4 regions of the Streptomyces sp. KL116D genome follow, and region 1 is predicted to be linked to each of the others. Evidence: riboswitches for the same ligand, from Rfam matches in the RefSeq annotation. Region 1 holds a riboswitch; each other region holds the start of a gene.
The links. A riboswitch is a leader RNA that binds a small molecule or an ion and turns the genes downstream of it on or off. The one in region 1 is predicted to bind cobalamin.
Positions count from the first base shown of each region.

Region 2: linked by a shared signal. The riboswitch ahead of RBJ77_RS24000 (5-methyltetrahydropteroyltriglutamate--homocysteine S-methyltransferase) and the one ahead of metE (5-methyltetrahydropteroyltriglutamate--homocysteine S-methyltransferase) in region 1 are both predicted to bind cobalamin.
Region 3: linked by a shared signal. The riboswitch ahead of RBJ77_RS14060 (CbtB-domain containing protein) and the one ahead of metE (5-methyltetrahydropteroyltriglutamate--homocysteine S-methyltransferase) in region 1 are both predicted to bind cobalamin.
Region 4: linked by a shared signal. The riboswitch ahead of RBJ77_RS24180 (cobalamin biosynthesis protein) and the one ahead of metE (5-methyltetrahydropteroyltriglutamate--homocysteine S-methyltransferase) in region 1 are both predicted to bind cobalamin.

Region 1 covers NZ_JASERH010000084.1:146,277-153,664, forward strand. The annotation lists partial or broken gene RBJ77_RS32730 ((2Fe-2S) ferredoxin domain-containing protein) at 27-469, shown strand; gene RBJ77_RS32735 (hypothetical protein) at 822-1,034, shown strand; gene RBJ77_RS32740 ((2Fe-2S)-binding protein) at 1,001-1,096, shown strand; gene nrdR (transcriptional regulator NrdR) at 1,333-1,821, opposite strand; partial or broken gene RBJ77_RS32750 (VOC family protein) at 2,093-2,476, opposite strand; partial or broken gene metE (5-methyltetrahydropteroyltriglutamate--homocysteine S-methyltransferase) at 2,753-5,109, opposite strand; cobalamin riboswitch at 5,219-5,440, opposite strand; gene RBJ77_RS32760 (NUDIX domain-containing protein) at 5,566-5,814, shown strand; gene RBJ77_RS32765 (hypothetical protein) at 6,291-6,482, shown strand; partial or broken gene RBJ77_RS32770 (pyridoxamine 5'-phosphate oxidase family protein) at 6,710-7,046, opposite strand; gene RBJ77_RS32775 (hypothetical protein) at 7,043-7,388, opposite strand, start outside.
Region 2 covers NZ_JASERH010000059.1:3,391-10,778, forward strand. The annotation lists partial or broken gene nrdR (transcriptional regulator NrdR) at 21-511, opposite strand; gene RBJ77_RS23980 (VOC family protein) at 547-1,170, opposite strand; partial or broken gene RBJ77_RS23985 (5-methyltetrahydropteroyltriglutamate--homocysteine S-methyltransferase) at 1,551-2,056, opposite strand; gene RBJ77_RS23990 (hypothetical protein) at 2,010-2,861, opposite strand; gene RBJ77_RS23995 (hypothetical protein) at 2,866-3,219, opposite strand; partial or broken gene RBJ77_RS24000 (5-methyltetrahydropteroyltriglutamate--homocysteine S-methyltransferase) at 3,320-3,718, opposite strand; cobalamin riboswitch at 3,916-4,137, opposite strand; gene RBJ77_RS24005 (NUDIX domain-containing protein) at 4,226-4,510, shown strand; gene RBJ77_RS24010 (hypothetical protein) at 4,851-5,183, shown strand; gene RBJ77_RS24015 (hypothetical protein) at 5,576-5,752, opposite strand; gene RBJ77_RS24020 (hypothetical protein) at 5,871-6,713, opposite strand; partial or broken gene RBJ77_RS24025 (metallophosphoesterase) at 7,332-7,388, opposite strand, start outside.
Region 3 covers NZ_JASERH010000035.1:187,143-194,530, reverse strand. The annotation lists gene RBJ77_RS14080 (NAD-binding protein) at 1-1,020, opposite strand, end outside; gene RBJ77_RS14075 (PucR family transcriptional regulator) at 1,192-2,289, shown strand; gene RBJ77_RS14070 (histidine phosphatase family protein) at 2,286-2,876, shown strand; gene RBJ77_RS14065 (CbtA family protein) at 2,877-3,641, opposite strand; gene RBJ77_RS14060 (CbtB-domain containing protein) at 3,664-3,885, opposite strand; cobalamin riboswitch at 3,923-4,060, opposite strand; gene RBJ77_RS14055 (methylmalonyl-CoA mutase family protein) at 4,209-6,035, shown strand; gene scpA (methylmalonyl-CoA mutase) at 6,032-7,388, shown strand, end outside.
Region 4 covers NZ_JASERH010000060.1:5,624-13,011, reverse strand. The annotation lists gene cobO (cob(I)yrinic acid a,c-diamide adenosyltransferase) at 1-376, opposite strand, end outside; gene RBJ77_RS24190 (putative cobaltochelatase) at 376-2,457, opposite strand; gene RBJ77_RS24185 (cobyric acid synthase) at 2,549-4,069, opposite strand; gene RBJ77_RS24180 (cobalamin biosynthesis protein) at 4,066-5,022, opposite strand; cobalamin riboswitch at 5,060-5,207, opposite strand; gene RBJ77_RS24175 (hypothetical protein) at 5,717-5,938, opposite strand; gene RBJ77_RS24170 (anion permease) at 5,955-7,238, opposite strand.

The DNA.
Region 1 (7,388 bases):
GGATCTCCCGGTGAGAGGAGTGGGGCATGACAGGAACACCGACCGGAGTCGCGACGCCGGCCGAGGGCGCGCGGGAAGCGGCTCCGAGCCGGGTGGTGGTGTGCCGACCGTTGCTGCGGCACGGTGAAGGTGGCCGGTGACCACGCGGCGCAGACGGCACGGTTGCGGTCCGCGGTTCCCGTGCGCGTCTCGGAATGTCTGGACGTGTGCGAGCAGGCGAACGTCATCGTGGTGCAACCGTCGGCCGAGGGACGCGCCGGCGGAGCGCGTCCGGTGTGGCTCTGGGCTCGTCAACGACCCGGAGGCGACGGAGGACATCGTCACGTGGGTGCGGGAGGGCGGGCCCGGCGTCGCGCCGATGCCCGAGATCCTCGACCTGTACGTCGTCACGCCTCCCGGCGCCGGACGACACGGTGAGCGGTTCCGGTATGGAGGAGCGGGCGAGGGCGGCCTCCGCCTCTGTGGGTGACGCGCTGCGCGACGTGGCCGGACTGGGCGGATTCTTCGACCTGCCCAGCACGGCCGGCGCGGCCGGTCCGCGAAGGGCCACGCGTCGTTCGCGGACGGATTCGCCGAGCGCGCACGCGAGGTGAACCGCAGGTTCGGGACGAGCGAGGCACGCGTCGGAGTGTCGATGGTGCACCTGGGGCCGCGGCCCGGCTGTGGTCACCACTCCTGGCGTGCACCGTCCTGCACGGGATCGTGCCCGACCTGAGGAACCTGGAATGGGTCGACGACACCTCGGCCGTCCGGTTGCAGGGGCCTCCCGAAGGCCGCCCGGCAGGCGAACCGCTGACGTGGCGGTCGGGGTGTACGAGCAAGTGGCCCATCCCTTGGCGGAGTTGGAGGGCACGTTCGAGGTGAAGGTCGCGCGGCGGCTCCTGGACGGGAACGTCGCCTCCGCGCTCGTAGGGTCCGCCGCCGTGCTCGCTGCGAGTCCGCCCGACGCGCGCTCGGCGGTGCTCCGTCTGACCCGCGACCGCTGGGCACGGGACGCCTCGTGGGTACGGGCAGCGTCACCGGCCCGGATCTGACGTTCCGGCGGCGCAGCTGCTGCCTGCTCTACCGTGCCTCGAACGGCGGCAAATGCGAGTGACTGCTGCCTGTGAGCGCGGTGACGCGACGAGGCGGACCGCAAGGAGCACCGACACGATCACGAGCTCAACTGCCTGAACCTGCCCGCAATGCACGGACTGACCGACCGCCGGGAAGACGGCAGTCAGGGAGCAGCCGCGGGCAGTCAGGGAATGGCGTGCGATGCGCGTTCGTCGCGTTCCATGGAATGCGACCGCTGGAATGCCGCGACGCGGACACCACTCAACGGGGCGGGGATCAGCCGCACTTGGTGCGCAGCTCCGCGATGGCGTTCTCGAAATCGGTGAGGGATTCAAAGGCGCGGTATACGGAGGCGAACCGCATGTAAGCCACCGGATCAAGTTCGCTCAGCGGCTCGAGAACGGCCAATCCCACCTCGTGAGTGGACAGTTGCGCGCTCCCGGTGGCCCGCACGTTCTCCTCGACCTGCTGACCGAGACGGTCGAGCATGTCCTCGGTGATGGGACGGCCTTGGCACGCCTTGCGGACGCTGCTGACAATCTTGGTGCGACTGAAAGGCTCGGTCACTCCACTGCGCTTCACCACGAGCAGGGAGTAGGTCTCCAAAGTGGTGAAGCGCCGCTGGCACGTGGGGCACTGCCGCCGTCGGCGGATCGACGTCCCGTCGTCGGTCGCCCGGCTGTCGATGACGCGACTGTCGGGGAGCCTGCAGAAGGGCAGTACACCGTTCGTTTCCTCTCGGGATGCATGAAACGGCCGGGGCATCTTCCGCTGTCCGGCCGATCGCGCGACGACATCGATCATATCCGAACTGACCTGGGCTTATTCATCAGATCTACAAATCGGACGGCCCCTTCGGCGCGGAGTGCCGGAGAAGTGCCGACGGGTGCCGAGCGGGTGCCGACGGGTGTCGAAGCGGGGCCGAGAATCGGAGGGCCGAGCCGATTGCCTCTTCAGCCGAATTCCTCCCGGGTGGGCAATTGCGCGCCGCTCCAAGCCACTGGCAACGGCCCTCCTTCGCTGCCCGGCAGCCCCGTCAGAGAGGGCGAACGCGAGTCTTGAGCAGGCAGAACGCATTGCCCTCGGGGTCGGCGAGGACGTGCGCCAGACTCGTCGCCGGTCTGCCCGACGTCGGCGGGGCGGGCCCCGAGCTTCAGGAGGCGTTCGAGTTCGGCGTCCTGGTCGCGATCGGTGGCGTTGACGTCGATGTGCAGCCGGGGCTTGGTCTCGTCCGTCGGCTCCTCGGGGCTGAGGATGATGGTCGGCGCTGCGGGCCGCCGAACCCTTCGCGCGGCCCGATCTCGAGGCTGCCGTCCTCCTCGCGGCCGAGTACGACGAAGTCAAGGACCTCGCACCAGAACCGGGCCAGCGCCTCGGGGTCCCGGCAACCGAGCACGAGTTCAGTGATACGACATGCCATGGACGAAACCTGCTCTCAGCGTCGGGACTGCCGGGGCGGCCGCACGCGGAATCCTGGGCTCGCCGCCGTGAGGACATCGCTCGAGACGTTACCGGGCGGGACGAGCAGGCGCGAAGCGCTTCGGGGCTGTCCCCGGACGCGTACGGGTGGTGAAGCTCCACGGCCGCGTACTGCACGGGCCCGGTCCGGGGTCCGGCGTGCCGGCCTCGCCGGGGTCGTTCGCCGGGCCGGGTGCAGTGGGCCCCGGCCCGGCGGTGTCAGAGACGCGGGAGTGTCGAGCTCGGCGCGGACGGTGCGGGCGGCGGCGACGAGGTTCTCCAGGGACGCGCGCGTCTCGGGCCAGCCGCGGGTCTTCAGACCGCAGTCCGGGTTGACCCAGAGCCGCTCGGCGGGGATGGCCTCAAGTCCCGTACGCAGCAGGGCGGATGCCTCGTCGCGGCTGGGGACGCGGGGAGTGGATGTCGTAGACGCCGGGCCCGGCCTCGCGCGGGTAGCCGTGCTCGGCCAGTTCGCGGGCGACCTGCATGTGTGAGCGCGCCGCCTCCAGGCTGATCACGTCCGCGTCGAGATCGTCGATCGCCTGCACGATGTCGCCGAACTCGGCGTAGCACATGCGCGTGTGGATCTGCGTCTCCGGCCGCACGCCGGCAGTGGTGACCCGGAACGCCTCGGTGGCCCAGGCCAGGTAGTCGGCGTGGTCGGCGGCGCGCAGCGGGAGGGTCTCGCGCAGCGCGGGCTCGTCGACCTGGATGACCGAAGTGCCGTTCGCCTCCAGGTCGTTGACCTCGTCGCGCAGGGCGAGGGCGACCTGGCGCGCGGTGTCGCCGAGGGGCTGGTCGTCACGGACGAACGACCAGGCGAGCATGGTGACCGGCCCGGTGAGCATGCCCTGACGGGGCGGCCCGTCAGGGACTGCGCGTACGCGGTCCAGCGCACCGTCATCGGCTCGGGCCGGGAGATGTCGCCGGCCAGGACCGGCGGGCGGACGTAGCGGGTGCCGTAGGACTGCACCCAGCCGGCCTGCAGGGCGAGATAGCCGGTGAGCCGCTCGGCGAAGTACTGCACCATGTCGTTGCGTTCGGGCTCGCCGTGCACGAGGACGTCGATGCCGGTCTTCTCCTGGAAGGAGATGACGTCGCGGATCTCGGTCCTGATGCGTTCCTCGTAGCCCGCGGTGTCGATGCGGCCGGACCTCAGGTCGGCGCGCGCGGTGCGCAGTTCGGTGGTCTGCGGGAAGGAACCGATCGTGGTGGTCGGCAGCAGCGGCAGATCGAGGTGGGCGCGCTGGGCGGCGGCCCGCTCCGCGGGTGGGCCTGGGCGCGCCGGGTGTCGGCCTCGGTGACGGCCAGCGGCGCGGGCCCGGACGGCCGGGTCGCGGGTGATCGGGGAGGCGGCGCGGGAGGACAGGGCGGCCCGGTTGACGGCGAGTTCGGCGGTGATCGCGTCGGTGCCCTGGGCGAGGCCCTTGGCGAGCGTGGCGATCTCGGCGGTCTTCTGCCGGGCGAAGGCCAGCCAGCGCAGGATCTGCGGATCGATGTCGCGCTCCAGCGACGCGTCCAGGGGGACGTGCAGGAGCGAGGAAGAGGCGGCCACGTCGACCCGGTCGGCGAGGCCCAGCAGGTGCCGAGCGTGGCGAGGACTGCTCCAGGTCGTTGACCCAGATGTTGCGGCCGCTGACGACCCCGGCGACCAGGCGCTTAGCCGGGCAGTCCGCCGACGGCGGCGAGAGCGTCGAGGTTGGCGGCGGCCGCTTCGGTGAAGTCGAGGGCGAGTCCGTCGACCGGGGACGCCTGGCGAGGACGGGCAGGGCGTCGCCGAGGCGGTCGAAGTAGCTGGCGACCAGGAGCTTGGGCCGGTCGGTGAGGGCACCGAGATCAGCGGTAGAGCGCGCGCGGCGGCGTTGAGTTCCGCGGGGGTGCGGTCCTGGACCAGGGCGGGCTCGTCGAGTTGCACCCACTCGGCGCCCGCCGCGCGCAGGTCGGCGAGGACCTCGGCGTAGACGGGCAGCAGCCGGTCCAGGAGGGTCAGCGGGTCGAAGTCGGCGGCCACACCGGGGGCGGGCTTGGCGAGGAGGAGGTACGTGACCGCCGACCAGGACCGGCCGGGCGACCAGTCCGAGGGCCAGGGCCTCCTTGAGTTCCGCGACCTGCTTCGTGGAGTCGGCCGTGAAGACGGTGCCGGGCCCCAACTCGGGCACCAGGTAGTGGTAGCTGGTGTCGAACCACTTGGTCATCTCCAGCGGCGCGACGTCCGCGTGCCGCGGGCCATCGCGAAGAGGCCGTCCAGGGCGTCGGCGTCCACGGCGGCCCGGTGGCGTTCGGGGATCGCACCGACCATCACGGTCGTGTCGAGGACGTGGTCGTAGAGGGAGAAGTCGCCGGTGGGGACTTCGGTGATCCCGGCGGCGGCCAGTTCCTGCCAGTTGGTGCGGCGCAGGCCGGCGGCGGTGGCCCGGAGGGCGTCGGAGGTGACGCGGCCCTTCCAGTAGCCCTCGACGGCCTTCTTGAGCTCGCGGTTCTGGCCCGGCGCGGGTAGCCGTACACGGTGGCCCGTGCCGCCGCGGCTGCGTCCTGGTGGTCACGGAGATCTCCTTCGAGAGACGTATCCCTGGGGTCCCGAGGACCTGTACGCACGAAGGAGTGACACGGACGGCGGTGCGCTCTCGCGCCGGATGGCGCGGTCGTCCGCCTGATGTGTACGCCGACCCGCCCACGAGGTCACCGGGATGTCCGTGCGCGCGTCGTACGCCCACGGGCAGGTGGCAGGTCTTCGGACTCGTGAGCACGTCCATCCGACCGGACGGACTCCTAGTGGCCGTCGCTTCCCAGATCCCTTGCCGGGACCCAGTGCGTATGACGGCGGTCGTTCTCACTCACCGCTGCGGCAGTCCCGGAATTCCACCGGGTTCCCTCTCTGCGACGCCCTGTCCGGCTGACAGGGCGAACCAGCTGCGGGAGCCACCTTATGGGTTCGCGGTCGAGGATCGCTGGGTCGTCCGGAATCGGGAGGGTGAAGTGAGACACGTCGACGGGTGGCGGCGCAGGAGGCCGGGGTGCGCGGAAGGCTGATCGGGCCTGCACAATGCAGGGATGGATCATGCAGTCATGAAGGTCGTCGCGGCGGCCGTGGTCGAGGACGGGAAGCTGCTCGTCGTGAGCAAGCAGGCAGCGCCGGACGTCTTCTACATTCCGGGTGGCAAGCCCGAGGCCGGAGAACAGCCCGAAGAGACCCTGGAACGGGAGTTGCGGGAAGAACTGGGTGTAGAGCTGCGGACACGCTCGAACATCTCGCGGTGGTGGAGGAGACGGCAGCGCTGGAAGGCGTGCCCATGCAGCTGACCGTGTTCTCCCGCGACGCTGATCGGTGACCCGGTCCCCGCGGCCGAGCTGGCGGCCCTTCGCTGGACCGACGGCCGGGACGCGGGCCTGCGGTTGGCGCCGGCCGTCGAGCACCACCTGCTGCCGTTGCTGCGCCGCCAGGAGTGCTCGGGACGTCCAGCGGCGGGTGACACGGGCCGAGGGGGTGCCGGCGGGTGACACGGGCCGAGGGCGTGCTGCGTGGAAGCGAACAACGCCAACAGTCGTCGCGACCTCCGCCAGACTGGAGCGGCGCACGAGGTCGTCGACCGAGAGGCGCAGCGGCGGCACGAGGCGCGACAGAGAGTTTCGATCATGGCTGACTTCATCCGCACGGGGAGACTGTTCCGGATCGTCCGGTCTCGATCCGTCCCACCGGCAGCTCTTCCTGCAGAGCGAAGCGACGACGGCGGACCGACCACCACGCGCATCGAGATATACATCGCTACGTGGAGCTGATGCTCCTTCAGCCCGTCTACGGCAACGGTCTCCACATCCGGCGCGCCGCCTCCGGGGAGTTCGCCGTGCTGCAGGAGCGGCACCGGCTGGATCCGGCCGACGCCGAGTACACGTGGATGCTGGAGCCTGACGGGGACAGCGCTTCGTCATCGGGGGCATCCCGAGCTGGCGCGAGGCGGAGTACGAGCTGATGGGCGACCGGGAATTCCTGTTCGACTGGTCCAAGCCGTGGCCGCCGGACTTCCCGGTGGAGACGGGCCACGTCCTCTGACCCGCCCGCCACGGGGCCTGGGTTCCTGCCTGCGGGGCCTTCTCGGTCTGCTCGGTCGGTGGCCGGCATCCACCGGTCGGGCTCACTCGTACCGGTAGTTGAGCGACTCCGCCTCCGCCCGCTCGACGTCGGCGATCGTCAGCCCCGGCCGGCGCAGCAGCGACTTGGGGCGTTCTGCAGGGTGTCCAGACGCTCGTTGCCGGTCGCGTCCGGTATCGCCACCGTCCGTGCGTCGAGGACGGAGGCGAACCCGGCGGGGCCGCCGCGCGGGGAGACGTCGCAGGTGCCCTCGGCGTCCGTGTCGGCGATCAGGGCCAGCGACGAGGCAGGCGATCAACTGCCGGGTATGGTCGGTGAGTTCGGTCATCTGCTTCCGTACGGCCGCGTCGCTGGGCGCCGCGTAGGTCTGGCGCAGCGTCTCGTGGTCGGGCACCGCGTCGAGGAGGAGCGAGTCGAAGGCGCTGCGGGCCAGGGAGGTCGTCATGCCTCTGGCCCTAGAGTGGGGCCGATGGCTCCTGGCGGGTGGGTGGCCTCCCGACGTGGAGACCGGAGGGTGGGGGCTGAACACCATCGCCGGCGCACAACCCGCCAACTCGCCGCCTTTAGGTTCGGCCCGGTTCGGCCTGGCCCGGCGCCCGTGCCTCGGCTACCCGGCGATGTAGCCGACCTCGGATGGCGCGACGACGCGCCCCACAGCACGTGCCCGGTGTCCGGGCGGCCGCGCAGGTGCAGATCGAAGAAGGCCCGCACGGTCGCCCGCACGCCGGCCACCGCCCGGTCGGCGGGGATCGCGCCGATCTGCAGCGTGTCGCGGACCGGCTCGGGG
Region 2 (7,388 bases), on a different contig from region 1:
ACCACTCAACGGGGCGGGGATCAGCCGCACTTGGTGCGCAGCTCCGCGATGGCGTTCTCGAAATCGGTGAGGGATTCAAAGGCGCGGTATACGGAGGCGAACCGCATGTAAGCCACCGGATCAAGTTCGCTCAGCGGCTCGAGAACGGCCAATCCCACCTCGTGAGTGGACAGTTGCGCGCTCCCGGTGGCCCGCACGTTCTCCTCGACCTGCTGACCGAGACGGTCGAGCATGTCCTCGGTGATGGGACGGCCTTGGCACGCCTTGCGGACGCTGCTGACAATCTTGGTGCGACTGAAAGGCTTTCGGTCACTCCACTGCGCTTCACCACGAGCAGGGAGTAGGTCTCCAAAGTGGTGAAGCGCCGCTGGCACGTGGGGCACTGCCGCCGTCGGCGGATCGACGTCCCGTCGTCGGTCGCCCGGCTGTCGATGACGCGACTGTCGGGGAGCCTGCAGAAGGGCAGTACACCGTTCGTTTCCTCTCGGGATGCATGAAACGGCCGGGGCATCTTCCGCTGTCCGGCCGATCGCGCGACGACATCGATCATATCCGAACTGACCTGGGCTTATTCATCAGATCTACAAATCGGACGGCCCCTTCGGCGCGGGAGTGCCGGAGAAGTGCCGACGGGTGCCGAGCAGGTGCCGACGGGTGTCGAAGCGGGGCCGAGAATCGGAGGGGCCGAGCCGATTGCCTCTTCAGCCGAATTCCTCCCGGGTGGGCAATTGCGCGCCTGCTCCAAGCCACTGGCAACGGCCCTCCTTCGCTGCCCGGCAGCCCCGTCAGAGAGGGCGAACGCGAGTCTTGAGCAGGCAGAACGCATTGCCCTCGGGGTCGGCGAGGACGTGCGCCAGACTCGTCGCCGGTCTGCCCGACGTCGGCGGGGCGGGCCCCGAGCTTCAGGAGGCGTTCGGAGTTCGGCGTCCTGGTCGCGATCGGTGGCGTTGACGTCGATGTGCAGCCGGGGCTTGGTCTCGTCCGTCGGCTCCTCGGGGCTGAGGATGATGGTCGGCGCTGCGGGCCGCCGAACCCTTCGCGCGGCCCGATCTCGAGGCTGCCGTCCTCCTCGCGGCCGAGTACGACGAAGTCAAGGACCTCGCACCAGAACCGGGCCAGCGCCTCGGGGTCCCGGCAACCGAGCACGAGTTCAGTGATACGACATGCCATGGACGAAACCTGCTCTCAGCGTCGGGACTGCCGGGGCGGCCGCACGCGGAATCCTGGGCTCGCCGCCGTGAGGACATCGCTCGAGACGTTACCGGGCGGGACGAGCAGGCGCGAAGCGCTTCGGGGCTGTCCCCGGACGCGTACGGGTGGTGAAGCTCCACGGCCGCGTACTGCACGGGCCCCGGTCCGGGGTCCGGCGTGCCGGCCTCGCCGGGGTCGTTCGCCGGGCCGGGTGCAGTGGGCCCCGGCCCGGCGGTGTCAGAGACGCGGGAGTGTCGAGCTCGGCGCGGACGGTGCGGGCGGCGGCGACGAGGTTCTCGGGACGCGCGCGTCTCGGGCCAGCCGCGGGTCTTCAGACCGCAGTCCGGGTTGACCCAGAGCCGCTCGGCGGGGATGGCCTCAAGTCCCGTACGCAGCAGGGCGGATGCCCTCGTCGCGGCTGGGGACGCGGGGAGTGGATGTCGTAGACGCCGGGCCCGGCCTCGCGCGGGTAGCCGTGCTCGGCCAGTTCGCGGGCGACCTGCATGTGTGAGCGCGCCGCCTCCAGGCTGATCACGTCCGCGTCGAGATCGTCGATCGCCTGCACGATGTCGCCGAACTCGGCGTAGCACATGCGCGTGTGGATCTGCGTCTCCGGCCGCACGCCGGCAGTGGTGACCCGGAACGCCTCGGTGGCCCAGGCCAGGTAGTCGGCGTGGTCGGCGGCGCGCAGCGGGAGGGTCTGCGCAGCGCGGGCTCGTCGACCCTGGATGACCGAAGTGCCGTTCGCCTCCAGGTCGTTGACCTCGTCGCGCAGGGCGAGGGCGACCTGGCGCGCGGTGTCGCCGAGGGGCTGGTCGTCACGGACGAACGACCAGGCGAGCATGGTGACCGGCCCGGTGAGCATGCCCCTGACGGGGCGGCCCGTCAGGGGACTGCGCGTACGCGGTCCAGCGCACCGTCATCGGCTCGGGCCGGGAGATGTCGCCGGCCAGGACCGGCGGGCGGACGTAGCGGGTGCCGTAGGACTGCACCCAGCCGGCCTGCAGGGCGAGATAGCCGGTGAGCCGCTCGGCGAAGTACTGCACCATGTCGTTGCGTTCGGGCTCGCCGTGCACGAGGACGTCGATGCCGGTCTTCTCCTGGAAGGAGATGACGTCGCGGATCTCGGTCCTGATGCGTTCCTCGTAGCCCGCGGTGTCGATGCGGCCGGACCTCAGGTCGGCGCGCGGTGCGCAGTTCGGTGGTCTGCGGGAAGGAACCGATCGTGGTGGTCGGCAGCAGCGGCAGATCGAGGTGGGCGCGCTGGGCGGCGGCCCGCTCCGCGGGTGGGCCTGGGCGCGCCGGGTGTCGGCCTCGGTGACGGCCAGCGGCGCGGGCCCGGACGGCCGGGTCGCGGGTGATCGGGGAGGCGGCGCGGGAGGACAGGGCGGCCCGGTTGACGGCGAGTTCGGCGGTGATCGCGTCGGTGCCCTGGGCGAGGCCCTTGGCGAGCGTGGCGATCTCGGCGGTCTTCTGCCGGGCGAAGGCCAGCCAGCGCAGGATCTGCGGATCGATGTCGCGCTCCAGCGACGCGTCCAGGGGGACGCAGGAGCGAGGAAGAGGCGGCCACGTCGACCCGGTCGGCGAGGCCCAGCAGGTGCCGAGCGTGGCGAGGACTGCTCCAGGTCGTTGACCCAGATGTTGCGGCCGCTGACGACCCCGGCGACCAGGCGCTTAGCCGGGCAGTCCGCCGACGGCGGCGAGAGCGTCGAGGTTGGCGGCGGCCGCTTCGGGTGAAGTCGAGGGCGAGTCCGTCGACCGGGGACGCCTGGCGAGGACGGGCAGGGCGTCGCCGAGGCGGTCGAAGTAGCTGGCGACCAGGAGCTTGGGCCCGGTCGGTGAGGGCACCGAGATCAGCGGTAGAGCGCGCGCGGCGGCGTTGAGTTCCGCGGGGGTGCGGTCCTGGACCAGGGCGGGCTCGTCGAGTTGCACCCACTCGGCGCCCGCCGCGCGCAGGTCGGCGAGGACCTCGGCGTAGACGGGCAGCAGCCGGTCCAGGAGGGTCAGCGGGTCGAAGTCGGCGGCCACACCGGGGGCGGGCTTGGCGAGGGGAGGGAGGTACGTGACCGCCGACCAGGACCGGCCGGGCGACCAGTCCGAGGGCCAGGGCCTCCTTGAGTTCCGCGACCTGCTTCGTGGAGTCGGCCGTGAAGACGGTGCCGGGCCCCAACTCGGGCACCAGGTAGTGGTAGCTGGTGTCGAACCACTTGGTCATCTCCAGCGGCGCGACGTCCCGCGTGCCGCGGGCCATCGCGAAGAGGCCGTCCAGGGCGTCGGCGTCCACGGCGGCCCGGTGGCGTTCGGGGATCGCACCGACCATCACGGTCGTGTCGAGGACGTGGTCGTAGAGGGAGAAGTCGCCGGTGGGGACTTCGGTGATCCCGGCGGCGGCCAGTTCCTGCCAGTTGGTGCGGCGCAGGCCGGCGGCGGTGGCCCGGAGGGCGTCGGAGGTGACGCGGCCCTTCCAGTAGCCCTCGACGGCCTTCTTGAGCTCGCGGTTCTGGCCCCGGCGCGGGTAGCCGTACACGGTGGCCCGTGCCGCCGCGGCTGCGTCCTGGTGGTCACGGAGATCTCCTTCGAGAGACGTATCCCTGGGGGTCCCGAGGACCTGTACGCACGAAGGAGTGACACGGACGGCGGTGCGCTCGCGCCGGGATGGCGCGGTCGTCCGCCTGATGTGTACGCCGACCCGCCCACGAGGTCACTGGGATGTCCGTGCGCGTCGTACGCCCACGGGCAGGTGGCAGGTCTTCGGACTCGTGAGCACGTCCATCCGACCGGACGGACTCCTAGTGGCCGTCGCTTCCCAGATCCCTTGCCGGGACCCAGTGCGTATGACGGCGGTCGTTCTCACTCACCGCTGCGGCAGTCCCGGAATTCCACCGGGTTCCCTCTCTGCGACGCCCTGTCCGGCTGACAGGGCGAACCAGCTGCGGGAGCCACCTTATGGGTTCGCGGTCGAGGATCGCTGGGTCGTCCGGAATCAGGAGGGTGAAGTGAGACACGTCGACGGGTGGCGGCGCAGGAGGCCGGGGTGCGCGGAAGGCTGATCGGGCCTGCACAATGCAGGGATGGATCATGCAGTCATGAAGGTCGTCGCGGCGGCCGTGGTCGAGGACAGGAAGCTGCTCGTCGTGAGCAAGCAGGCAGCGCCGGACGTCTTCACATTCCGGGTGGCAAGCCCGAGGCCGGAGAACAGCCCGAAGAGACCCTGGAACGGGAGTTGCGGGAAGAACTGGGTGTAGAGCTGCGGACACGCTCGAACATCTCGCGGTGGTGGAGGAGACGGCAGCGCTGGAAGGCGTGCCCATGCAGCTGACCGTGTTCTCCCGGGCGACGCTGATCGGTGACCCGGTCCCCCGCGGCCGAGCTGGCGGCCCTTCGCTGGACCGACGGCCGGGACGCGGGCCTGCGGGTTGGCGCCGGCCGTCGAGCACCACCTGCTGCCGTTGCTGCGCCGCCAGGAGTGCTTCGGGACGTCCAGCGGCGGGTGACACGGGCCGAGGGGGTGCCGGCGGGTGACACGGGCCGAGGGCGTGCTGCGTGAAAGCGAACAACGCCAACAGTCGTCGCGACCTCCCGCCAGACTGGAGCGGCGCACGAGGTCGTCCGACCGAGAGGCGCAGCGGCGGCACGAGGCGCGACAGAGAGTTTCGATCATGGCTGACTTCATCCGCACGGGGAGACTGTTCCGGATCGTCCGGTCTGATCCGTCCCACCGGCAGCTCTTCCTGCAGAGCAGCGACGACGGCGGACCGACCACCACGCGCATCGAGATATACACGCATTACGTGGAGCTGATGCTCCTTCAGCCCGTCTACGGCAACGGTCTCCACATCCGGCGCGCCGCCTCCGGGGAGTTCGCCGTGCTGCAGGAGCGGCACTGGCTGGATCCGGCCGACGCCGAGTACACGTGGATGCTGGAGCCTGACGGGGACAGCGCTTCGTCATCGGGGGCATCCCGAGCTGGCGCGAGGCGGAGTACGAGCTGATGGGCGACCGGGAATTCCTGTTCGACTGGTCCAAGCCGTGGCCGCCGGACTTCCCGGTGGAGACGGGCCACGTCCTCTGACCCGCCCCGCCACGGGGCCTGGGTTCCCTGCCTGGTGGGGCCTTCTCGGTCTGCTCGGTCGGTGGCCGGCATCCACCGGTCGGGCTCACTCGTACCGGTAGTTGAGCGACTCTGCCTCCGCCCGCTCGACGTCGGCGATCGTCAGCCCCGGCCGGCGCAGCAACGACTTGGGGCGTTCTGCGGGTGTCCAGACGCTCGTTGCCGGTCGCGTCCGGTATCGCCACCGTCCGTGCGTCGAGGACGGAGGCGAACCCGGCGGGGCCGCCGCGCGGGGGAGACGTCGCAGGGTGCCCTCGGCGTCCGTGTCGGCGATCAGGGCCAGCGACGAGGCAGGCGATCAACTGCCGGGTATGGTCGGTGAGTTCGGTCATCTGCTTCCGGTACGGCCGCGTCGCTGGGCGCCGCGTAGGTCTGGCGCAGCGTCTCGTGGTCGGGCACCGCGTCGAGGAGGAGCGAGTCGAAGGCGCTGCGGGCCAGGGAGGTCGTCATGCCTCTGGCCCTAGAGTGGGGCCGATGGCTCCTGGCGGGTGGGTGGCCTCCCGACGTGGAGACCGGAGGGTGGGGGCTGAACACCATCGCCGGCGCACAACCCGCCAACTCGCCGCCTTTAGGTTCGGCCCGGTTCGGCCTGGCCCGGCGCCCGTGCCTCGGCTACCCGGCGATGTAGCCGACCTCGGATGGCGCGACGACGCGCCCCACAGCACGTGCCCGGTGTCCGGGCGGCCGCGCAGGTGCAGATCGAAGAAGGCCCGCACGGTCGCCCGCACGCCGGCCACCGCCCGGTCGGCGGGGATCGCGCCGATCTGCAGCGTGTCGCGGACCGGCTCCGGGGACCTGCGGGGGCGAGCGCCACGATGTCGGTGAAACAGTTGTGGTCGGCGTCCGCGAGGCGAAGGCAGCGGCGCCAGTCGCTCAGGTGCGCCCAGAACGGGGGCCAGGACCCGTCCTGCTGGTTCAGTCCGTCGTGGACGACCGTGTCCATGAGCAGGAACGGCCGGTCGAGGCCGTGCTCGACCACCGGCCCGTACGCAGCGCCGTCCAGATCGATGCCGGCGCGCACCCGCTCGTCCAGGAACATCACCGACGCGGGACGCCGCGCCGCCCCGGGAGTGGCCGAACGCGCCGACGCGCGTGAGGTCCAGCGCCCGGTGCAGTCCGCGGGAGGAGGGGGCGTCGCTCTGCGTCGGGGTTGCCGCCCCGCTCCAGGTACGGTCAGTTGGTCGAGGACGAACCGCAGGTCAGCAGCCCGCACCGCGACGGCGGCCGTGCGGGCCTTGTCGCTCGCGTCGTCGGGACGGTTGACGACCACACGGCCGTCCGGGAACTCGACCTCACCCGAGTCGTAGGGATGGTCGACGGCGACTACGACGTAGCCCCAGGAGGCCAGTTCCTCGATGACCAGCGTGTTGAACGTGCGGTCCGCGTTGTATCCCGGCGAATGGATCAGCACCGACGGCGCCCGGGGCGAGCCGGGGCGCCGACCGCGCTGTGGGTCGTCGGGAGCGCGTAGCCGTCCACGGCGCCCCCGAAGCGGGGCCTTCAGGGCCCGCTCGGCGCCGGACGGCAGCCAGGGCATCATGGTGCGGGCCCCGCACGTCTGCGGCCGGGTACGTCACGGTCGCCATCACCTCCCGCGGCTGTCCCGACCAGGGGTCGGTCCGCGAGGGGTCGGCGAGGTGCAGCTTGCGGCGCCACCGGCGAGCGAGCCGGTCGGCCCGGCCAGCCGGAGGGGCGTGAGACCGGCTGCCACGGCCGGCGTGGACGCCGACAGCGGGACGGCGGCCGCCGCGGCCACTGCGAGACCACCGGCGATGAGGGAACGGCGATTCGGGCGTACGGGAGGCACTGCGCCCTTCCGTGGCCGGACCCCAGGGGCGCACAGCGAACAAGGTGAAGGGAACACTATCGTCCGGCCTGCTGATCGTCAAGTCCCTTGCAGACTAGATCATTTGGCCGCGCAAGTCGGATCATTTATGGGCGACCTGGAGTCCCGGCCACTCACAGGAGCAGTCCGCCCGCCCGCCTCTACGCACTGCGCACCACGCGCGCTACGCAGACGAGGGGTTCCCTGGGGTGAGCGCAGGACGAGCAGGGTGATCTCGCTGGGTGCGAAGACGCGGAACGG
Region 3 (7,388 bases), on a different contig from region 1:
CCGGGCGGCGGGCTCGCCGATCGCGGGGTCGTCGATGGCGAACAGGTCGAGGAGGGTGAGATAACCGGCGCGCAGCGGATGGTTCTCGGTGGTGGCCCAGGTGGCGAGGGCCAGTCCGAGGACGCAGATCACCAGTCCGGCGAGCGACCAGCGCAGCCGCCGGGAGAAGAGCGAGCCGAACGGCAGCGCCCGCCCCGACAGCCGGCGCGGCGGCAGCACGGGACCCGCCGGGGTCACGGTGTCGAGGACGACGGTGCCGCGCCCGGTGGAGGCGGCGACGGTCCGGTCGTCGGGCAGCAGCAGCGGCCCGTCCCGCCCCGACGCGTCCGAACCCTCCGCCCCCGCCGGGTCGTTGGTGGTGGACGACAGCAGCGCGAGCGTGCAGATCCCGGGGTCGGCGACCTCGCCACGGCCGGGCGGGTGGCGCTCGACGGCGCGCAGCAGCAGTCCGTCGGCCTGGACCACCTTGCTCGTACCGGCCACGGCGGTCGCGGCGAGCGCGGGCGCGGCGGTGTCGGCGTCCGACAGGACGGTCGTGGAGGTGTCCAGGGCGTCCGGGTCGAGTCCCGGCTGCGCCAGCACCGCGGCCTGGTCGAGGAGCTGGGCGAGGTGCTGGCCGAGGCGCCGGTCGTAGAGCCGGATCACCAGGCGCAGCCGGGGGTTGAGGCGCCGGGCGGCCAGGGCGGCGCGGATGTTCGTCTCGTCGTCGTCGTGCACGAGCGCCAGCGCGTCCGCGCGCAGCACGCCCGCCTCCAGCAGTGCGTCCTCGTCGAGCACCGGCGCCTCCAGGACTCGCGGCGCCCGGCCGGGCAGCGAGTCGTCGGCGGCGGGCGCGGCCCGGTTCATCGCGGCCTGCACCCGGCCGAGCAGCGCCGCCGCGCGCAGCCGGCCGGTCACGGCGGGCTCGGGCTCGGCGGCGGCGCCCGCGGCCGGGACGACGATGGTGACCTGCGAGCGGTACAGGTCCCGCAGTTCGGCGGCCAGCCGCTCGGCGAGCGCGTCGTCGCCACAGACGATCATGTGGCCGGGCAGGGAGGGCCGCTGGGGCTGATGAGGTAACGACACAGGGATCATGGTGCCCCCCGCCGGTGGGCGGCCGTGGCGCATCGGCTAAGAAGACGTCAGGACGACGGCAGACGACGGCGGACGACGGCGGACGACGTCGGGGCCAGGACGACGACAGGGGTGGAGATGGCGCCGCAGGAGGACGTCCCCGCGGAGTTCCTGGACGGGTTCGCCCGGGTGGTGGCGGACGCCTCGGCCACCGGCCGGCGGCTGACCCGGGACGAGCTCGACGGGCGCCGCGCGCTGGGCGAGCGGGCCGCGGAGAAGGGGCTCGGCCTGCGCGATCTGGTGGCCGCGCACCTGGCGCAGCTGCGTACGGACACGGTCGGCGCCCGCGCCGGGCTCGACAGCGTCGTCACGGTCGGCGCCCAGGCGCTCGACGCGTTCGCCGAGGGCTACGAGCGGGCGCAGCGGCTCACCATGCGGCAGGAGGAGGCGGCCCGCCGCGACTTCATCGACGATCTGCTCTACGGCCGCAGCGACCTGGGCCAACTCGCCGAGCGGGCCGAGCGGTTCGGGCTGCGGCTGTCGTCCGGGCACGCCGTCGCGGTGGCCCGTGGGCCGGTCGCGTACGAGGAGGGCGGCGCGGTGTCCCGCGAGGTCGAGCGGGCGGTGATCGCCCGCTTCGGCAACCGGCACATCCTGCTGACCGCCAAGGACGGCCGGCTGGTCTGCATCGCCCCCGGCGACCAGCAGAAGGTCCTCGCCCACTTCGCCGAGCAGGCGTGCGCCGCGGGCGAGGGCGTCCAGGTCGCCGTCGGCCGCCCGCAGTCGGGCCCAGGCGGCGTCGTCCAGTCGTACGAGGAGGCGCTCAACGCGCTGGACCTGGCCGCCCGCCTCGATCTGGACGCCCCGGTGCTGCGCGCCGCCGACCTGCTCGTCTACCCGGTGCTGACCCGCGACCGGCAGGCGATGGCCGACCTCGTCCAGCACACGCTCGGCCCGCTGCGCGGGGCGCGGGGCGGGGCGCAGCCGCTGCTCGACACGCTCACGGCCTACTTCGACTCCGGCTGCGTGTCCGCCGAGGCCGCCCGCCGGCTGACCCTGAGCGTGCGCGCGTTCACCTACCGCCTGGCCCGCATCCACCAGCTCACCGGCGCCGACCCGGCCGACCCGGTGCACCGCTACGCGCTGCAGACCGCGGTGATCGGCGCCCGGCTCCTCGACTGGCCGGGCCCCGCACCCGTCCACCCGCCCGCCCCGTCCCCGAGGAGTCCGTCGTGACCCGACGCGTCCTGTTCGTCTCCCCCGCCATGAACGCCTCGCTGCGCCAGGCCCGGTTCGACGACGGGGCCGCGCTCGACGCGTCGGGGCGGGACGCCGCGCGGGCGGCGGCCGGAGCGCTGGTGACGGGCGCGGGCGCGCCGGCCGTCACGTCGGGCAGCAGGCGCTGCCGCGAGACCGCCGAGGCCCTCGGTCTCGACGCGTCGGCCGCGCCGGACGGACTGGCCGCCCAGGACATGGGGCGCTGGCGGGGCAGGACGCTCGCGGAGGTGACCGGGGCCGAACCGCTGGACGTCGCGCGGTGGCTCGACGATCCGGAGTTCGCGCCCGGTGGCGGGGAGTCGGTGGCCGGTGTGTGCGCCCGGGTGGCGCGGTGGCTCGACGCGCTGGCGGACGACGCGCAGGTGGTCGCCGTCGTGGAGCCCGAGGTGGTGCGCGCGGCCGTGGTGCACGCGCTGGGCGCGCCCGTGTCGGCGTTCTGGCGCTGCGACGTCGCGCCGCTGACGGCCACCGGGCTGAGCGGCCGGGGCGCACGCTGGAACGTGCGCCTCGGAGGACCGCTCAGCCCCGCGGATCCGTCGGACTGATCACCGGCCGGCCGGTACCGCCGGTGCGGCCGGGACCGCGGCCGGCTTCGGCTGGAGCAGGCGCTGGGCCAACTCCCCGAAGATCAGGCCGAATCCGCTCCACAGGGTGACCTGGATGGCCAGCGCGGAGAGCCGGAAGCGCCACAGCAGGGTGGCGGGGAAGTGCTCGGGCACGTCGTTGACCACGGGCAGGACGGCGAAGGCGATGCCCGTCACGACGACGAAGCCCAGCACGCCGGCCAGCGTGGCGTAGTACGTCCCGATCCGCGGGGCGAGCCGCTTGCCGAGGACGGTGGCGCCGGTCGCGAGGAGCACGCTGAGCAGGATCATCAGGAAGTAGAGGGTGGTCCGCTTGCCGATGGTGTCGGGGTTGCCGACGGCGGGCGGAGTGGCCGGGTACTTCAGGTACGGCACGACGTACACGGCCAGCAGTGCGCAGCCGGACAGCAGCAGCGCGGTCGCCCGCGGACCGAACCGGCCGGCGCGGCCGAGGGCGAAGCAGTAGGCGAGGGCGGCGATGCCGCCGAAGGCGACGCCGTAGACGAGCATGCCGGTGGCGAGGCCGGCCGTGGACTGCAGGCTCCGGGAGACGAGTTCGGCCTCCTCGCCGCCGTGCGAGTGGGCCGCGTGGGCCTCCTCGAAGCCGATGGCGCCGTCGACGCTGGGCTCGCCGAGCCAGTAGGCGATGACCAGGGCGAGCACGCCGGCCGCCAGGCCGGCGAGCATGCCCCGAACGAGCAGGTTGCGTACGGTGGTTGAGTTCATGAGCGCGCGACGTCCCTCTGGATCAGTGGCAGGGGAAGCCGAGCAGGTGGCGTGCGTCGTGCACCCATTCATGGACCCCCGCGCCACTGAACACGGAGGTGGCGCCCTGTTCGGCGCCGACGAAGTACAGCAGGACCAGCATCAGGATGCCGAAGAAGGCGGCCCAGGGGGCGATGACCTTCAGCGGGAGTTTGGCCGGCAGGACCGGCGTGGTGGCGGTCGGCTGGGCGACAGGCTGCGCCATGGCAGTGCCTCCTTGGGAGTTCGCGTCCCGTTTCGTTGGTGCACATGACGACCGTCACGGGTCTGACTCACGAGGAGCCCGGGGGCTCGTCGTTCACAGTGGCGCGACCGTGCCGGACTCTCACCGGCTTCCGTCGACCGTCGTCGATAACGACATGACGCTACCGTGTGACGCGTCCATGGCCAAGACCGGGCGGACGGCGGGCCGGGGGCGCGCGGGGCCCGGGGACCGCTCATAGTCGCAACCGGCCGGGAAGCCAAGGCGAACAAGGTCACACGGGTCGGCTCTGCTGTCGCTGTAGTCATCTCCCCTAGCATCCGAGCATGACGGTCCTGCCAGACGACGGGCTTTCCTTGGCGGCCGAGTTCCCCGACGCGACGCACGAGCAGTGGCAGCACCTGGTCGCGGGTGTCCTGCGCAAGTCGGGCAAGGAACTCTCGGCGGCCGAGGCGGAAGACGCCTTGTCCACTCCGCTCGAGGACGGGCTGCGCGCCCGCCCGCTGTACACCTCCGGGGACGCGACCACGGTCGCCTCCGGCCTGCCCGGTTTCGCGCCGTTCGTGCGCGGCGGCCGGGCCGAGGGCAATGTCGTGGGCGGCTGGGACGTGCGCCAGCGGCACGCCGTCGCCGACGCCGCGGCGGTCCTCGCCGACCTGGAGAACGGGGTCACGTCGCTGTGGCTGACCGTGGGCGGCTCCGGCGGCATCCCCGTCGAGGCGCTGCCCACCGCGCTCGACGGCGTGCTGCTGGACCTCGCCCCGATCGTCCTGGACGCGGGCGCCGAGACCGCGGCCGCCGCCGACCGGCTGCTGCGGCTGTACGCGGACGCGGGCGTCGCCGACGACGCCGCGCGCGGCAACCTGGGCGCGGACCCGCTGGGCCACGAGGCGCGCACCGGCACCGGGTACGACGACGAGGCCGTCGTCGAGCTCGCCCGCCGGTGCACCGCACGCCACCCCGGCCTGCGGGCGCTGACCGTGGACGCGCTGCCGTACCACGAGGCGGGCGGTTCGGCCGCGCAGGAGCTGGGTGCGTCGCTGGCGACCGGGGTCGCCTATCTGCGCCTGCTGACGGCGGCCGGGCTGACGGTCCGGCAGGCGCTGGCGCAGCTGGAGTTCCGGTACGCGGCGACCGCCGACCAGTTCCTGACCATCGCCAAGTTCCGGGCGGCGCGCCGGCTGTGGGCGCGCGTCGCCGAGGCCTGCGGGGCGGCCGACGCGGGTGCGCAGCGCCAGCACGCGGTGACCTCGTCGGTGATGACGACGCGCCGCGACCCGTGGGTGAACATGCTGCGGACCACCATCGCCACGCTGGCGGCGGGCGTCGGCGGCGCCGATTCCGTGACGGTGCTGCCCTTCGACGACGCGCTGGGGCTGCCGGACGCGTTCGCGCGGCGGATCGCCCGCAACACCTCGACGATCCTCATCGAGGAGTCGCACCTGGCGCGGGTCATCGACCCGGCCGGCGGCTCCGGGTACGTGGAGCGGCTCACCGACGAACTCGCCCACGCGGGCTGGGAGTTCTTCCAGCTGATCGAGCGGTCCGGCGGTCAGGCGGCCGCCCTGCGCTCCGGTCTGGTCCGCGACCGGCTCGCCGAGACCTGGGCGGCGCGCAGCGCCCGCCTGGCCCAGCGGCGTGAACCGATCACCGGTGTCAGCGAGTTCCCGCACCTGGGCGAGAAGCCGGTGCGGCGCGCCCCGGCGCCCGCGCCCCCGTCGGGCGGTCTGCCGCGGGTCCGCCGCGACGAGGCCTTCGAGGTGCTGCGGGCCCGCTCCGACGCCCATCTCGAAGCCACCGGGGCCCGCCCCCGGGTGTTCCTCGCCGCGCTCGGCCCGGCCGGCGCCCACACCGCCCGGCTCGCCTTCGCCGCCAACCTGTTCCAGGCGGGCGGCATCGAGCCCGTCAGCGACGGCACCTTCGAGGAGAGCGGGGCGCGCGAGGCGTGCCTGTGCTCCAGCGACGAGGTGTACGCGGAGCAGGCCGACGCCACCGTCCGGCAGTTGCGGGCGGCCGGTGCCGAGCACGTCCTCCTCGCGGGCCGGCCGGGCGCGGCGGGCCGGTCCGACGGCATCGACACCTACGTCTTCGCCGGCTGCGACGCCGTGGCCGTGCTCTCCGCCTCGCTCGACCGCATGGGAGTGTCCCGATGACCGTCCCCGACTTCTCGGCGATCGATCTCGGCGCCCCGGCGGGCGCCCCCGGCGCCGACGAGTGGCGCGCCGCGCTGAAGCGGGCCACGGACGGCAACGACCTCCGGTGGGAGACCCCCGAGGGCATCGCCGTCGAACCGCTGTACACCGGCCGGGATCTGGAGGGCCTCGACTTCCTGGACACGTATCCGGGCGTCGCGCCGTACCTGCGCGGCCCCTATCCGACGATGTACGTGAACCAGCCCTGGACGATCCGGCAGTACGCGGGCTTCTCCACGGCCGAGGAGTCGAACGCCTTCTACCGGCGCAATCTGGCGGCCGGTCAGAAGGGCCTGTCGGTCGCCTTCGACCTGCCGACCCACCGCGGCTACGACAGCGACCACCCGCGCGTCACCGGTGACGTCGGCATGGCGGGCGTGGCCATCGACTCGATCTACGACATGCGCCAGCTCTTCGACGGCATCCCGCTGGACAGGATGACGGTGTCGATGACGATGAACGGCGCGGTGCTGCCGATCCTCGCGCTCTACATCGTGGCGGCAGAGGAACAGGGCGTACCGCCCGAGAAGCTCGCGGGGACCATCCAGAACGACATCCTCAAGGAGTTCATGGTCCGCAACACCTACATCTATCCGCCCAAGCCCTCGATGCGGATCATCTCCGACATCTTCGCGTACACCTCGCAGCGGATGCCGCGCTACAACTCGATCTCCATCTCCGGCTACCACATCCAGGAGGCGGGCGCGACGGCCGACCTGGAGCTGGCGTACACCCTCGCGGACGGCGTGGAGTACATCAGGGCGGGCCGCGAGGCGGGCCTGGACGTGGACGCGTTCGCGCCGCGCCTCAGCTTCTTCTGGGCGATCGGCATGAACTTCTTCATGGAGGTCGCCAAGCTCCGCGCGGCGCGCCTGCTGTGGGCGAAGCTGGTGAAGCAGTTCGACCCGAAGAACGCCAAGTCCCTTTCGCTGCGCACCCATTCGCAGACGTCGGGCTGGTCGCTGACGGCGCAGGACGTGTTCAACAACGTGACGCGTACGTGCGTGGAGGCGATGGCGGCGACCCAGGGCCACACCCAGTCGCTGCACACGAACGCGCTCGACGAGGCGCTCGCGCTGCCCACCGACTTCTCCGCCCGCATCGCCCGCAACACCCAGCTGCTGCTCCAGCAGGAGTCGGGTACGACCCGGGTCATCGACCCGTGGGGCGGCAGCGCCTACGTCGAGAAGCTGACCCACGACCTCGCCCGGCGCGCCTGGCAGCACATCCAGGAGGTCGAGCAGGCGGGCGGCATGGCGCAGGCCATCGACGCGGGCATCCCCAAGCTGCGCGTGGAGGAGGCCGCGGCCCGCA
Region 4 (7,388 bases), on a different contig from region 1:
GCTTGTACGTCTCGGCGGCCAGGTCCCGCTTGACCTGCTCCCAGCCCTCGCGCGCCTTCTCCTCGTTGTCCGCCTGATCGTCGCGCTGGACCCAGGACCAGCCCTCGCCCATCTTGTGCCAGTCGACGGTGCCGCCCTCGCCGGAGGCGCCCAGCACCTTCAGCGCGTTCTCCTCGCCGACCTTCCACTTCGCCGACTTGACGAACTGGAACACCCCGATCGGCCAGCCCTGGTTCCAGGCGCGCAGCGCGAGCCCGAAGGCCGCCGTCGACTTGCCCTTGCCGATGCCCGTGTGCACGAACACCAGCGGACGGTTGCGGCGCTGACGCGTCGTCAGTCCGTCGTCCGGTACGACACTCGGCTGTCCCTGCGGCATCAGGCGGCCCTCCTGCTGGTGTGGTTCGGCGTTCCGTGTGTGCTCTGTACGTCCTTGACGAGGCCGGCGATGGCGTCGGCCCGCAGCTCGTCCAACGTGACGGCCGTGCCGCCGAGTCGACCCGCCAGCTCCTGGGCGAGCCCGAGCCGGACCAGGCCCGACTCGCAGTCGACCACCACGGAGGCGGTGCCCTCCACGGCGTGCAGCCCCGCCGCGCGCCCGGCCAGCTGCACCGGCTCCGGGCCGCCGGTGGCCCGCCCGTCGGTCACGACCACCAGCAGCGGCCGGCGCGCCGGATCCCGCAGCCGCTCCACCCGCAGCACCTCGTGCGCCGTGAGCAGTCCGGCGGCCAGCGGCGTGCGGCCACCGGTCGGCAGGGTCTCCAGGCGGGCGGCGGCCGCGTCCACGCTCGACGTCGGGGGCAGCGCCACCTCGGCGCCCGTGCCCCGGAACGTCACGAGCCCCACCTTGTCGCGCCGCTGGTACGCGTCGAGCAGCAGTGACAGGACGGCGCCCTTGACCGCGCCCATCCGCTGCCGCGCCGCCATCGACCCGGAGGCGTCGACCACGAAGAGCACGAGGTTGCCCTCGCGGCCCTCGCGGGTCGCCTGCCGCAGGTCGTCGCGGCGCACGACGAGCCCGGGGCCCGACCGGCCGCGGGCCCGCTGGTGCGGCGCCGCGGCCTGCACCGTCGCCGCCAGGTGCAGCTTCGTGAGGGCGCCGCGGGGCCGCGTCGACCCCGTCGTCCGGCCGTGCTGGGTACGGGCCCGGGACCGGCGCCCCGCAGCGCCGTCACCCAGACCCGGGACGCTCAGCATCTTCGTACGGAAGGGGTCGCCGGCCGACACGGCCTGCTGCTGCCGGCCGCCGGCACCGGCCGCGGGGGCCTCGGCGGGCGACTCGGCAGGACTCTCCGGGGACTCCCCGCCGCTCTCACCGGCCGGCTCGGACGCTTCCGACGGCTGGGACGGCTCGGACGCCTGGGGCGGCACCCCGCCGCCACCGTCCGGACCGGAGCCGCCGTCGTCGGGCCCGCCGTCAGGACCGTCGGGGGGCTCCGGGTCGTCGTCGGGCCCGAACTCGTCCAGCGTCTCGTCGAGCTTGTCCTCGTCGAGGCCCGGCGCGTCGAACGGATTGCGTCGCCTGCGGTGCGGCAGCGCGAGCAGCGCGGCCTGCCGCACGTCCTCCGCGAGGACCTCGGCGCGCCCGGCCCACGCGGCGAGCGCCGTCGCGGTCCTGGCCATCACGATGTCGGCCCGCATCCCGTCCACCTCGAACGCGGCGCACGTGGCGGCGATCTGCGTCAGCGCCCCGTCCCCGAGCGTCACCCGGGGCAGCAGCTCCCGCGCGGCCACGATCCGCTCCCGCACCTCGGCCTCCGCCTCGGCCCAGCGGGCGACGAACGTCTCCGGATCGTCGTCGTAGGCGAGCCGCCGCCTGACGACCTCGACCCGCTGCTCCGGCTCCCGGGACGCGGCGACCTCCACGGTCAGCCCGAACCGGTCCAGCAACTGCGGGCGCAGCTCGCCCTCCTCGGGGTTCATCGTCCCCACGAGGAGGAAGCGCGCGGCGTGCCGGACGGAGACGCCCTCGCGCTCGACGTAGGAGGCGCCCATGGCGGCCGCGTCGAGCAGCAGGTCCACCAAGTGGTCGTGCAGCAGGTTCACTTCGTCGACGTACAGGATCCCGCGGTGCGCGTCGGCCAGCAGCCCCGGCTCGAACGCCTTCACGCCCTCCGCGAGCGCCCGCTCGATGTCGAGCGCCCCGACGAGCCGGTCCTCGGACGCGCCGACCGGCAGCTCGACCATCCGCGCGGCCCGCGCGGTCCCGGGCGTGTCCGGGTGCGGCCCGTCCGGGCACTGCGGATCCGGCGCCCCCGGGTCGCAGGAGAACCGGCAGCCGGCGACGACGTCGACGTCCGGCATCAGCGCCGAGAGCGCGCGTACGGCCGTGGACTTGGCGGTGCCCTTCTCGCCGCGCACCAGCACACCGCCCACGGCGGGCGACACGGCGTTCAGGATCAGGGCGAGCCGCAGATCGTCCTGACCGACGACGGCGGTGAACGGGTACGGCGTGGTCATCGACCCTCCAGATGGTCTTCGGCGCGTCCCGTGCGGGGCGCGGGGCTGTGCCGGTCGGCGGCCGTGCCGCGGGACGCGGGCATCGACGCGCTCACGTCGGGGCCCCCGGCGGCACGAACGGCAGCCCGGCGGGCGCCCCGCCCTCGATCAGCCGCCACAGCGCGTCGGTGTCGGCGTACCGCTCCACCAGATCGCCGAGCCGGTCCAGCTGCTCCTCGCGCAGCGCCTCGAACGACGTGTCGGGCGCGGGCACGAACCGTCTCCCCGCGTCCCGGGCGACCTCGCGCAGGAACGCCCGCCGGAACCCGTCCGATTCGAGAGACCCGTGCCAGTGCGTGCCCCACACGGCGCCGACCCGGCACCCGTCGAGGAAGGGGTCCCCGCCCAGCACCTCGGCGACCCCGTGGTGGATCTCGTAGCCCTCGACGTGCTCGCCGAGCGCCGAACCCACCGGCCGCTCCAGCGTCTTCCCGGCGGCGAACCGCACCCGTACGGGCAGCAGCCCGAGCCCGTCCACGACCCCGGCCCGCGACTCCACCTCGTCCTCGATGCGCTCGCCGAGCAGCTGGAAGCCGCCGCAGATCCCGAGCACCGGCCGCCCCTCGGCGGCCCGCCGCACCAGCGCGTCGGCAAGCCCGCGCTCCCGCAGCCACTCCAGCGCCCTGACGGTCCCGCGGGTCCCCGGCACCACGGCCAGGTCCGCGTCGACGAGCTCCTCGGCCCGGTCCACGAACCGCACCACGACACCCGGCTCGGCGGCCAGCGCGTCGACATCGGTGAAGTTCGACATCAGCGGCACCGCGCACACGGCGACCCGCAGCACGTCCTCGCCGACCGGCGGCGCCACCACGGACTCCCGCACCGTGCCCCGCAGGGACACCCGCAGGCCGTCCTCCTCGTCGATGCCCAGCCCGTGCTGGAACGGCAGCACTCCGTAAGTCGGCCGCCCGGTCAGGGACTCGAGCATGTCGAGGCCCGGCTCCAGCAGGGTCACGTCGCCCCGGAACTTGTTCACGAGGTACCCGGCGATCAGCTCCTGGTCCTCCGGCGCGAGCAGCGCCGTCGTCCCGAAGAACGATGCGAAGACGCCGCCCCGGTCGATGTCGCCGACGACGAGCACCGGCAGCCGCGCGGCCCGCGCGATGCCCATGTTCACGATGTCGGTGCGGCGCAGATTGATCTCGGCGGGAGAGCCCGCCCCTTCACAGATCACGGCATCATGACTGCCCCGCAACTCCTCCAGGCACCCCACGACGGTGTCCAGCAGCGCCGCCTGCCGCCCGCCGTGATAGCCCCGCGCGCTCAACTCGCCCACGGGCTTCCCCATGAGCACGACCTGACTGCTCCGGTCGCTGCCCGGCTTGAGCAGCACCGGGTTCATCAGCGCGCTCGGCTCGGCCCGGGCGGCCTGCGCCTGCATGGCCTGGGCGCGGCCGATCTCCGCGCCCTCCCGCGTCACGAACGAATTGAGGGACATGTTCTGCCCCTTGAACGGCGCGACCTTCACGCCCTGGCGCACCAGCCACCGGCAGATCCCGGCGGTCACGACGCTCTTCCCCGCGTCGGAGGTGGTGCCCGCGACGAGCAGCCCGCCGCCCTTGCGCCCGGTCATCGAAGCCTCCACAGCAACCGCCCGCCCACACAGACTCCCCACGCCGCAAGACCGATCCGCCGCGACAACCGCGCGGCCCGTTCCACATCACGCACCTCGACCGCGCGCCCCGGCGCGTTCAGGACGGGCCGGTGCTCGACCCTGCCCCCGTACGACAACGTCCCGCCGAGCCGCACCCCGAGCGCCCCCGCGAACGAGGCCTCGACGACCCCGGCGTTCGGGCTCGGATGCCGGTGCGCGTCGGCCCGCCAGGCCCGTACGGCGGCGCGCGGACGCCCCCCGGCCAGCACGGCGAGCGCCCCGGTCAGCCGGGCTCCCGGCCATCCGGCGACGTCGTCGAGCCGGGCCGAGGCCCAGCCGAACCTGCGGTACCGCGCGGACTTGTGCCCGACCATCGCGTCGAGCGTGTTCACGGCGCGGAAGGCGAGCAGCCCCGGCACTCCGCCCACGGCCCCCCACACCAGCGCGCCCACGACGGCGTCGGAGGTGTTCTCGGCGACGGACTCGACGACGCCCCGGGCGATCCCGTCGGCGTCGAGACCGGCCGGGTCCCGGCCGCACAGGCGCGGCAGCAACTCCCTGGCCAGTGCCACGTCGCCGGCCTCCAGCGCGGACCCGACCGCCCGGGCCTCCCGGCCCAGCGAGGTCCCGCCGACCACGGCCCAGGTCGCGGCGGCCGTCAGCGCGACGGAGGCGGCGGGGGAGCGGCGTACGGCGTGCGCGGCGGCCAGACCGACGGCGGTGGCCCCGCCCGCACACACGGCGGTGTGCAGGGCGCCCCAGCCCCGGTGGTCCCGCCACAGCAGCCGCTCGACGGCGCCCGCGGCCCGGCCGAAACCGGCGACGGGGTGCCCGCGGCGCGGATCGCCGAGCAGCAGATCGGCAAGGAGTCCTGCGGCGGCCCCGCACGCATACACGCGCTCGGCCCGCCCGGCGCCGCGAAGGGCGAACATGGCGGTGGTTGTCCTCACTCAGGGTGTCCACGCCCTGGTTCGACGAGACCGACAGCGTGAGTTCCTGGCTCGCCCCCTCACGAAGGGGACTGACAGTGGCGGGACCGCGCCGGATTCGCACCGGCTTCCTCAACTGCTGCCGTATATGGCGGGGGAAGTCCACCACGCTCCGAGAAGGTGCGTCAACTTGCTGTTGACCTGGGGTGGGTGAGTGTGGGGAGGTCCACAACGGGATGCGTGGCCGCGCCACAGGGCCGGGTTTCCTCTAGGTGTCGAAAACCGGGCGTCCCTAGGCTGGAACCGGCAGACGGAGAGCGGTCCGCGGTCCGCCCGCTCGGTGCGGCCGTCGTCGTCCGACACGTGCATGACCACGACGCCGTACGAGGCCCCGTCCACCGGTGCGCCGGGCTCGCCGCCGGTGCCCGTGGGTTCGGGTGCGGCCGGGCCGCCGGGGCCGCCGGAGTCCGTCACTCCCGTGCCAGGCGCATCACCAGCACCATCGGTGCGGTCGAGTCCGTGAGCGGCGGCCGCGAAGTACCGCCATTCCCACCCGTCGCCTGTGGCCGGCATGCGTGCCCGTTCCGGCGGCGACTCGAACGCGAAAGCGGGGTGCGGGACGCCGTACGTCCCGCACCCCGCTCGGGTGCTGTCCCGGCCGGTTCGCGTTCGACAAGTGAAGGCGGACCGGCTCCGATCACGCGACGATCAAATAGATCCCGTACGCCACAGCCGCCGCACACAGCGCGAAGCAGAGGTACGCACCGGACGTGACGGCCGCGGCCGACCCGCCCCGCTCCGCCGCGGCCTCCTTCTTGGAGAGGCCGACGATGCCGAGGGTGAACAGGCCCACCAGGGCCACGGTGACCACGAGGCTGACTCCGAACACGGAGCCGAGAGCTGCCCAGTCGATCTTCATAGCTGGTCCTGCTTCCTTACAGCGTGGCGCCGGCGGGGCGCGCGGGGTCGGCCGGGGCCGGGGCGGGGATGGTCGCCTTGACCTCCGCCGCGACCGCGGACTCCTCGGTGGTGAGGGTGCCGGCCGGCGGCGGGGTGACGGCGGCGATGGCCGTGGTCACGACGCCCGCGGGCTCCTCGGCGGCGGCCGGGGTGCCGACCTCGTCGTCGGTGACGTTCCGGTGGTCGATGGAGTTGCGGCGCGAGAGCTTCCAGATGACCGCGGAACCGGCGACCAGGAGCGCGGCCGTCAGGCCGATGCCCCACGGGCCCTGCTTGGTGAGGAACTCGGCGCCCGCACCGACCAGACCGGCGGCCGGCAGGGTCAGGCCCCACGCGACGAACATCCGGTTGGCGGTGGACCAGCGGACCACGCCGCCCTTGCGGCCGAGACCCGAACCCATCACGGCGCCGGAGCACGACTGCGTGGTGGAGAGCGAGAAGCCCAGGTGCGACGAGGCGAGGATGACGGTCGCGGCGCTGGTCTGCGCGGCGAACCCCTGCTGCGGCTGCAGGTCGGTCAGGCCCTTGCCCATGGTGCGGATGATGCGCCAGCCGCCCAGGTACGTGCCGAGCGCGATGGCGATGCCGGCCGAGACGATGACCCACAGCGGCGGGTCGGCGTCGGGCGCGATGACCCCGCCGGTGATCAGGGCGAGCGTGATGATGCCCATCGTCTTCTGCGCGTCGTTCGTGCCGTGCGCGAGCGAGACGAGGCCGGCCGAGGCGATCTGCCCGGCGCGGTAGCCCTTGGCGGTGGCCTTCTGGTCGGTCTTCTTGCTGATGCGGTAGGTCAGGCGCGTGGCGAGCATCGCGGCGAGGCCGGCGACGATCGGTGCGGCGACCGCGGGGAGCAGCACCTTGGTGACGACGGTGCCGCCGTTCACCGAGGACCAGCCCATCGACATGACGGCGGCGCCGATGAGGCCGCCGAACAGGGCGTGCGAGGAGCTGGACGGCAGGCCGACCAGCCAGGTCAGCAGGTTCCAGAGGATGGCGCCGACGAGCGCCGCGAATATGACCTCTGTCTTGAGGCCGTCCTCGTTGATGATGCCGCCGGAGATGGTCTTCGCGACCTCCACGGAGAGGAACGCGCCGACGAGGTTGAGCACGGCGGACATGGCCACCGCCGTCTTCGGCTTGAGAGCGCCTGTCGAGATGGTCGTCGCCATCGCGTTGGCGGTGTCGTGGAAACCGTTGGTGAAATCAAAAACCAGCGCGGTGACGATCACGATCGCAAGGAGCAGCGTGATGTGTTCCATTTACCCAGGCTTCGGTTGGACGTCAGTGGCACGGTGAACGTAGGCAAGCTGGGTGAACGGAAGATGAACTGGGTCGGGCGGCACGGTGACCCGATCCGGAGGCCCCCCGCTCCGCTTGACACGTGGCGGTGGCACGCATTCCGGATCGCC